One region of the Streptomyces sp. NPDC056600 genome, then DNA from elsewhere that is predicted to be linked to it. Evidence: riboswitches for the same ligand, from Rfam matches in the RefSeq annotation. Region 1 holds a riboswitch; the other holds the start of a gene.

Evidence for each region. A riboswitch is a leader RNA that binds a small molecule or an ion and turns the genes downstream of it on or off. The one in region 1 is predicted to bind cyclic di-AMP.
Region 2: it holds a riboswitch for cyclic di-AMP, as region 1 does, so the genes downstream of both, ACFRAV_RS11550 (transglycosylase SLT domain-containing protein) here and ACFRAV_RS03800 (transglycosylase family protein) in region 1, are expected to answer to the same signal.

Annotation. Positions count from the first base shown of each region.
Region 1 covers NZ_JBHTVQ010000004.1:132,274-136,574, reverse strand. The annotation lists gene ACFRAV_RS03810 (septum formation initiator family protein) at 1-111, opposite strand, end outside; gene eno (phosphopyruvate hydratase) at 380-1,660, opposite strand; gene ACFRAV_RS03800 (transglycosylase family protein) at 1,953-2,651, opposite strand; cyclic di-AMP (ydaO/yuaA leader) riboswitch at 2,656-2,824, opposite strand; gene ACFRAV_RS03795 (transglycosylase family protein) at 3,066-4,289, opposite strand.
Region 2 covers NZ_JBHTVQ010000017.1:37,134-41,434, reverse strand. The annotation lists gene recQ (DNA helicase RecQ) at 1-563, shown strand, start outside; gene ACFRAV_RS11555 (HAD family hydrolase) at 856-1,689, shown strand; gene ACFRAV_RS11550 (transglycosylase SLT domain-containing protein) at 1,702-2,184, opposite strand; cyclic di-AMP (ydaO/yuaA leader) riboswitch at 2,189-2,374, opposite strand; gene ACFRAV_RS11545 (polyprenyl synthetase family protein) at 2,805-3,815, shown strand; gene nuoN (NADH-quinone oxidoreductase subunit NuoN) at 3,933-4,301, opposite strand, start outside.

The DNA.
Region 1 (4,301 bases):
GGAGCGGCGGGCCTGGCGGCGGGTCTGGGAGCGGTAGACGCGGGCGGCGGTCTGCTCACCGAGCAGCCGCAGCCGGGTGGTCGTGGAGAACCGGTCCCGGTTCTGCGCCATCTTCTCCGCGCCTCCCCGTCGGCGTGCCGTGTGCCTGCGTGCCGTGTGCCTGCTGCGTTGCGTGCCTGCTGCGTTGCGTGCCTGCTGTGCCGCGTGAGCGTCCTGGCGGCCGTCCCGCGTCTTCTTCCCCGCACACGGTACGTGACGCCGGGGCGCGGCCGCGCGCAGCGGGGCACGCAGCGGGCGCGCGGGACACGGACAGGGGTGTGCCCCCGGAGCCGGAGCTCCGGGGGCACAGGTCGGGCGCCGCGGCCCGAGGGCCGGGGTGTCAGCCCTTGAAGCGCGGGAAGGCGCTGCGGCCGGCGTACACCGCGGCGTCGTCGAGGATCTCCTCGATGCGCAGCAGCTGGTTGTACTTGGCGACGCGCTCGGAGCGGGCCGGGGCGCCGGTCTTGATCTGGCCGCAGTTGGTGGCGACGGCGAGGTCGGCGATGGTGACGTCCTCGGTCTCGCCGGAGCGGTGGGACATCATGCACTTGAAGCCGTTGCGCTGGGCCAGCTCGACGGCGTCCAGGGTCTCGGTCAGCGAGCCGATCTGGTTGACCTTCACCAGCAGGGCGTTGGCGGCGCCCTCCTCGATGCCGCGGCCCAGGCGCTCCGGGTTGGTGACGAAGAGGTCGTCGCCGACGAGCTGGACCTTGTCGCCCAGCTTGTCGGTGATGGTCTTCCAGCCGTCCCAGTCGTCCTCGAACAGCGGGTCCTCGATGGAGACGAGCGGGTAGGCCGCGACGAGCTCCTCGTAGTACTCCGTCATCTCGGCGGCGGAGCGCTCCTTGCCCTCGAAGAGGTACTTGCCGTCCTTGTAGAACTCGGAGGCGGCGACGTCGAGGGCGAGGGCGATCTGCTGGCCGGGGGTGTAGCCGGCCTCCTTGATCGCCTCGAGGATCAGGTCCAGCGCCTCGCGGTTGGAGCCGAGGTTGGGGGCGAAGCCGCCCTCGTCGCCGAGGCCGGTGGCCAGGCCCTTGGTCTTCAGCACCTTCTTGAGGGTGTGGTAGACCTCGGTGCCCCAGCGCAGGGCCTCGGAGAAGGACTCGGCGCCGATCGGCGCGATCATGAACTCCTGGATGTCCACGTTGGAGTCGGCGTGCGAGCCGCCGTTCAGGATGTTCATCATCGGCACCGGCAGCAGGTGCGCGTTGGGGCCGCCCAGGTAGCGGAAGAGCGGCAGGTCGCTGGCCTCGGAGGCGGCGTGGGCCACGGCCAGGGAGACGCCGAGGATGGCGTTGGCGCCGAGGGAGCCCTTGTTGTCGGTGGCGTCCAGGTCGAACATCGCCTGGTCGATCAGGCGCTGCTCGGTGGCGTCGTAGCCGACGAGCTCCGGGCCGATCTGCTCGATGACGGCGAGGACGGCCTTCTCCACGCCCTTGCCGAGGTAGCGGTTCTTGTCACCGTCGCGAAGCTCAATGGCCTCGAAGGCGCCGGTGGAGGCGCCGGACGGAACAGCGGCACGGCCGGTGCTGCCGTCGTCGAGGCCGACCTCGACCTCGACCGTGGGGTTGCCTCGGGAGTCCAGGATTTCCCGGGCTACGACGACGTCGATGGACGGCACGAGCATCTCCTTCTGGGATGTGACGCGAGTGGCGCCGGACCACCTGGTCCGGCACGGGGTGCACAGCCTCCGTGGCTCTGCGAGACCGAGCCTAACCGGCCGGACGGGATCGGCCAGCCGGTCGCCCCCTCTACGGAGGGGTAACAGGAGATTAATTGTTCCGACCCGAAACAAAAAGTCGGCGGACGTATTGCGTGCAAATGCCCCGCCCCCGTGCGCGGATCACGCAACACGGGGGCGGGGCTGTCACGGGGCGGGCGGCCGGCTCGGTCGGAGCCCGCCGCCCGGCGGGTCAGCTCAGGTGGAGCATCTGGCCCGGGTAGATCAGCTGCGGGTTCTGGACGATGTCCTTGTTCAGCTTGTACAGCTTCTTCCAGCCGCCCTTGGTGTGGTGCTTGTCGGCGATCCGGCTGAGCGAGTCGCCCTTGCGGACCTTGTACTCGCCGTCACCCTTGAGCACCTTCTTGCCGGTGGGCGTGGTGACCTTCTCGGCCTTCTTCGGCTTCTCGGCCTTGACGGGCTGGGCGGGCTTCTCGGCCTTCGGCGCGGGGGCCGGGGCGGCCTCCTGCTGCGGGGCCTGCTCCTGGGCGGGGGCCTCGGCGGCGCCGCCCTGGTACGGGGAGCTGGACAGGCCGACGCCGCAGTGCGGCCAGGCGCCCGGGCCCTGCTCGGCGAGGACCTTCTCGGCTATCTCGATCTGCTGGGCCTTGGTGGCCTGGTTGGCCTGGGCGGCGTACTGGGTGCCGCCGAAGCCGGCCCAGGTCTGGTTGGTGAACTGCAGACCGCCGTAGAAACCGTTGCCGGTGTTGATGGACCAGTCGCCGCCCGACTCGCACTGGGCGACGGCGTCCCACTCGGACTCGGTGGCGGCCGAGGCGGTGCCCGCGGTGATCAGCGGGGCGGCCACGACGGCGCCGGTGAGACCGGCGACGGCGAAGGCGCGCTTGGCCTTGGAGGGGCGACGGTGCTTGCCCTGGCAGGAAAACGACATGGAGGTATCCCCTCACCGACGCCTGCGAGGTGAGCTGTCGGGTTCGGGCTATGAGGGTCGCCCGGCCGCGCACCTCCCGGTGCACGGCTTCACCCCTAGCCGGTCCGGCGATCTGGCTGCCGGACACGGCGCTTACCTGGTTCCCCCGCTCCTGCCTACGGCGCATGACGCGACGACATGTCCCGTACGGCCGTTGGCAGGATTAGGCGTGACGGCCGCCGGGGCCCGCTGGAGCGAGCGGTTCGACGTTAGCCACGCCCATGCCGGGATTTCAAAGACGATCAGGGCTTCTGAGACCCATCTCTCACTTCTCCGGAATCAGACATTCCAGGACGAAAGGGTGGGTAACTCCCCCGATTTTGCCCGGCTTTCACCCCGCCTGATCGTCTCGTCCCCTCCGGTCCCCGGCCCGGTTCAGGCGGGGAGGGACAGCTTCGTGCCCGCCACCAGACGGTCCGGGTCGTCCCCGATCAGGTCCTCGTTGGCCTCGTACAGGGCGCGCCAGCCGCCCTTGACGTCCTGCGACTTGGCGATGGAGACGAGGCTCTCGCCGGCCCGCACGGTGTAGGTGCCCGCGGGGGCCGCGTGGCGGCCCGAGGAGCCGCTCGTGGTCTCCGTGGTCTCCTCGGCGCTGGTGCCGCGGTGGCGGCCGGAGCCGGAGGAGGCCTCGGAGTCCTCCTGGGCGGCGGTGTCGTCGCCGAAGAGCGGGGTGTCGTCCCCGAACAGCTCGTCGCCCTCGCCGTCGAACAGCGGCGCGTCCTCGTCGGACGAGCCGGTGTCGCCGCTCTCCTCCTGGTCCGCGTCGCCCTTGCCCTCGCCGTTCCCGTTGCCGTCGCCCTTGCCGCCGTTCTCGCCGGACTGGCCGCCGCCGTGCTCGCCGGAGCCGCCGCCGACCTCGGGCAGGTCCGGGACGACGGGGGCGCCGGTGCCGGTGTCGACCAGGCCCAGGTCCTCGCCGAGGTCCAGCCCCTCGTCCTGCCCGGCCTCCTGGCCGAGGTCCAGGGACCCGCCGTCCACCGGCGCAAGGTCGGCGCCGGGGAAGAGGCCGTGACCCGCGCCCCGGAGCATCCCCTGGTCGGCGTCGCCGGCCGCCTCGGCCGAGCCGGAGCCGCGCGCCTCGTCCGCGCGCCCGGCGCCGGAACCGCCGGTGCGGTCGCCGCCGGCGGACCCCCAGCCGGAGGCCGAGCCGTCGAAGGAGCCGGAGTCCGTCACGTCGCCGGTGCGCAGCGCGTCCACGCCGGTGTCCACCTGGGCGGCGGGGGCGTCCTCGCGCAGACCGTTCATCGCGCCGCAGGCGAGCCACGGGGTCGCGCCCTGCTCGGCGAGGATGCGCTCGGCCACGGCGATCTGCTGCGAACGGCTCGCCTCGGCCGGGTTGGAGGCGTACGACAGGCCGCCGTTGCCCTCCCACTGGTCCTGGGTGAGCTGGAGACCGCCGAAGAAGCCGTTGTCGGTGTCGGCGCTCCAGGCACCTCCGCTCTCGCACTCGGCGACCCGGTCCCAGGTCGCCCCGTCGGCCGCGCTCGCGCCGGTGGCCGCGAAGAGCGGCAAGGCGAGGGCGGACCCGGTCACGCCGGCTGCGACGACGACCGCCGGCGCCTGACGGGGGCGGCGGTGACGACCGTTTCCGGAGAGCATGCGGATGCCTTT
Region 2 (4,301 bases), on a different contig from region 1:
AGAGGGAGCGGCGGCAGAAGTTCGGCGCCACCCAGATCACCGACATCCTGCTCGGCAAGCGCACCGCGAAGGTGATCCAGTTCGACCACGACCAGCTGTCCGTCTTCGGCATCGGCGAGGACCTGGCCGAGGGCGAGTGGCGCGGCGTGATCCGGCAGTTGCTGGCCCAGGGCCTGCTGTCGGTGGAGGGCGAGTACGGGACGCTGGTGCTGACCGAGGGCAGCGCGGCCGTGCTGCGCGGCGAGCGGCAGGTGCCGATGCGCAAGGAGCCGAAGAAGGTGCCCTCGGCGAGGGGCGAGCGCAAGGCCAAGGCGGCGGCCGCGGCGGAGCTCCCCGAGGAGCTCCAGCCGGTCTTCGAGGCGCTGCGCGGCTGGCGGGCCGAGCGGGCCCGGGAGCAGGGCGTCCCCGCCTACGTGATCTTCCACGACGCGACCCTGCGGGAGATCGCGGCGGCTCGCCCGTCGTCGGTGGAGGAGCTGCGCGGCATCAGCGGCATCGGCGAGAAGAAGCTGGCCACCCACGGCGAGAGCGTCGTCGAGCTGCTGACCTCGCTCGACGCCTGAGCGGCCACCCGCCTGGGGCGACGCCCACCTGAGCGGACCGCCCGCCTCGGACGACCGACCGCCCGCCTCGGACGACCACCTGCCTCGGACCCGCCCGCCCGGGGCGCGGCTGGCCCTGGACGACCGTTCGCCCGGGGCGCGGCTCGCGCTGACGGCCGCCCGTCCGGGGCGCGGCTCGCCCCGGCGCGCCGCGTGGGGCGCTCACCTGAGTAGGGCAACGCCCTATTGCACATATCCCGTTGACGTGTCAACCCGTCACGGGGGCGCTCCAGGAGGTCCGTATTCTCTGATCATGCCCGCACCCGCCGCCTATGCGCCCCCCTCCCGCACGCTCCCCGCGTACGCCCTGATCGCCACGGACCTGGACGGCACGCTCCTGCGCGACGACGACACCGTCTCCCCCCGCACCCGTGCGGCGCTGGGGTCGGCGGCCCGCTCCGGCGCTCGGCACCTGGTGGTGACGGGCCGGCCCGCGCCCCGGGTACGCGACCTGCTCGCCGGCATCGGCGGCGGTTTCGCGGTGTGCGGCCAGGGCGCGCAGCTCTACGACGCGGACCGGGACCGGCTGGTGTGGTCGATGACCCTGGACCGGGAGCTGGCGGAGACGGCGCTCGGCAAGATCGAGGCCGAGGTGGGCCAGGTGTACGCGGCCGTCGACCAGGACGGCGTCCAGGGGCTCACGCTGATCGAGCCGGGCTACCGGATGGCGCGGCCCACGCTCCCCGCGGAGCGGGTAGGCCGCCGGAGCGACCTGTGGGAGCGGCCGATCACCAAGGTGCTGCTGTCCCACCCGGAGCTCACCGACGACGAGCTGACCGCGGTGGCGGCCTCGGCGGTCGGCTCGCTGGCCACGGCGACGATGTCCGGCCCCGGGACCGTGGAGCTGCAGCCGCACGGGGTCACCAAGGCCACCGGGCTGGCCATGGCCGCGTCGCGCCTCGGCCTGGGCCCGGAGGACGCCGTCGCCTTCGGCGACATGCCGAACGACGTCCCGATGTTCCGCTGGGCGGCCCACGGGGTGGCCATGGCCAACGCGCACCCGGAGCTGAAGGCGGTCGCCGACGAGGTCACCACGACGAACGAGGACGACGGCGTGGCCGTCGTCCTCGAGCGGTTGTTCCCCTGAGGGAGCGGGGGATCAGTAGGCGCTGTTGACGTTGTCGATCGAGCCGTAGCGGTCGGCGGCGTAGTTGCACGCCGCGACGATGTTGGCGACCGGGTCGAACGGCGAGGTGTCGGTCCCCTCGACGTGGTAGGCGTCGAAGGTGGGGTCGATCACCTGGAGCAGGCCCTTGGAGGGGATGCCGTTGATCGCGTTGATGTCCCAGTCGTTGATGGCGAGCGGGTTGCCCGAGGACTCGCGCATCACGTTGCGGTGGATGCCGTCGTAGGTGCCCGGGATGCCGTGCTTCGCCATGACGGCGAGGGCCTCGCGGATCCAGCCGTCGAGGCTGTCCGTGGTGGCGGCCAGGTGGATGACCTTGTTGCCCGGGGCGACGGTGACCGCGGTCTGCGCGGTGGGGGTCTCGGCGGCCCAGGCGCCGGTGGCGCCCACGATCGGCGCGACGACGACGGCCGCGGCGACGGCGAGGGCCGACGCGGTACGGGTGAGACGGGACATGCGTTCTTCCTCTCCGGCGCCTGCGAGGTGAGCTGTCGGATTCGGGCCAGAAAGGCTGCCCGGCCCGCCGCCCGATGGGGCGGCAGGCTTCACCCCTAGCCGTCCCGGAGGCGCGCTCGCGCGCGCTCCGGTCCGGCGGTGTACCTGGGTCCCCCGCTCCTGCCGTGCGTGGAATGGGTCTGTGGAGTGCGGGCGGCGGCAGGATTCGGCGTTCCGCCCGGCTGGCGCGAAACGTATGCGAGAGCGGATATCCGAAACAAGTACGATCTTCGTGGATCATGCTGGTTGATCATGTTTGAGGGCGATTCGTCCATCGGCCCGCATCCGGGCCCGCTCCTCAACCCGCCCCGCCCGTGGGTGACTTCGGGCCATTGGACCCCGTCCGTCCACCCCGCGCCCCTGTGGCCCATGTCACGGATCGACCGATGATCATACAAAACGAGTGAAGAGGTCGCCAATCCGGCAATATCCCCTCAAACGGACAGGGTGTCTCCGGCCATCTGGCGGGTGGGGGCTGTCGGTGATCCAAACCCGACCGGATACGCTGAGTGGGGTGATGGCAATGACCTATCGACAAGCCGTGTGATCGTCAGCACACACCAGCAGACAGGAGACCCCTCGTGAGCGTGGTCGGGCCGTTCGGGCTGAGGGTTCGGGACCAGGCGCTGGAGACCGCCGTCCAGGCAGGTATGGCGGCCGTCGAGGAAGGTCTGCTCGAAGCCACCAAGAGCGAGGTCCCGTTCATCACCGAGGCCGCTCAGCACCTCGTGAAGGCGGGCGGCAAGCGGTTCCGTCCGCTGCTCGTCATGCTCGCCGCGCAGTTCGGCGACCCGGACGCGCCGGGGATCGTTCCCTCGGCCGTCGTCGTCGAGCTCACGCATCTCGCCACGCTGTACCACGACGACGTGATGGACGAGGCCGAGGTGCGCCGCGGCGTGCCCAGCGCCAACAGCCGCTGGGACAACTCGGTGGCGGTCCTCACCGGCGACTTCCTCTTCGCCCGCGCCTCGCACATCCTGGCCGACCTCGGCCCGGAGGCGGTGCGGGTGCAGGCCGAGGCGTTCGAGCGCCTGGTCACCGGCCAGATCCTGGAGACCGCCGGCCCGTCCGCCGGGCGCTCCCCCATCGACCACTACCTCGACGTGCTGGCCGGCAAGACCGGCTCGCTGGTCGCCGTCGCCTGCCGCTTCGGCGCGATGATGTCCGGCGCCGACCACCAGGTCGTGGACGTGCTCACGCAGTACGGCGAGCGGCTGGGCGTGGCCTTCCAGCTGGCCGACGACGTCCTGGACGTCGCCTCCGACTCCTCCGACTCCGGCAAGACCCCCGGCACCGACCTGCGTGAGGGCATCCCCACGCTGCCGGTGCTGCGGCTGCGCGAGCGGGTGGAGCGGCTGGGGCTGCCCGAGGACGTCGCCCTGTGCGAGCTGCTGGACTCCGACCTGTCGGACGAGGCGCGCCTGGCCGAGGCGGTCGCCCGGCTGCGGGAGCACCCCGCGCTGGAGGACGCCCGGGCGGACACCGTCCGCTACGCGCAGGAGGCCCGTGCCGCGCTGGCCCCGCTGCCGGAGTGCGAGTCCAGGACGGCCCTCATGCACCTCTGCGACGCCGTGGTGCACCGCGCGGGCTGACCTCCTCGCCACGCCCCCGTACCGCACGCCGAAGGCCCGGCTCCCCCCGAGGGAACCGGGCCTTCGGCGTCGATGGGACGCCCGGCGCCGGGCGTCCGTCGTCGGGACGCCCGGCGCTCAGCGGACGAAGATCCCCGCCTGGCTCGCCAGGTCCAGGAAGTACTGCGGCGCCACGCCCAGCACGACGGTGACCGCCGCGCCGACCGCGATCGCCGCGGTCGTCAGCGGCGACGCCACCGCGACCGTCGGCCCGTCCGGCTTGGGCTCGCTGAAGAACATCAGCACGATCACCCGGATGTAGAAGAACGCCGCGACCGCCGAGGACAGCACGCCGACCACCACCAGCGGGGCCGCGCCGCCCTCCGCCGCCGCCTTGAAGACGGCGAACTTCCCCGCGAACCCGGAGGTCAGCGGAATGCCCGCGAAGGCCAGCAGGAAGACCGCGAACACCGCCGCCACCAGCGGCGAACGCCGTCCGAGACCGGC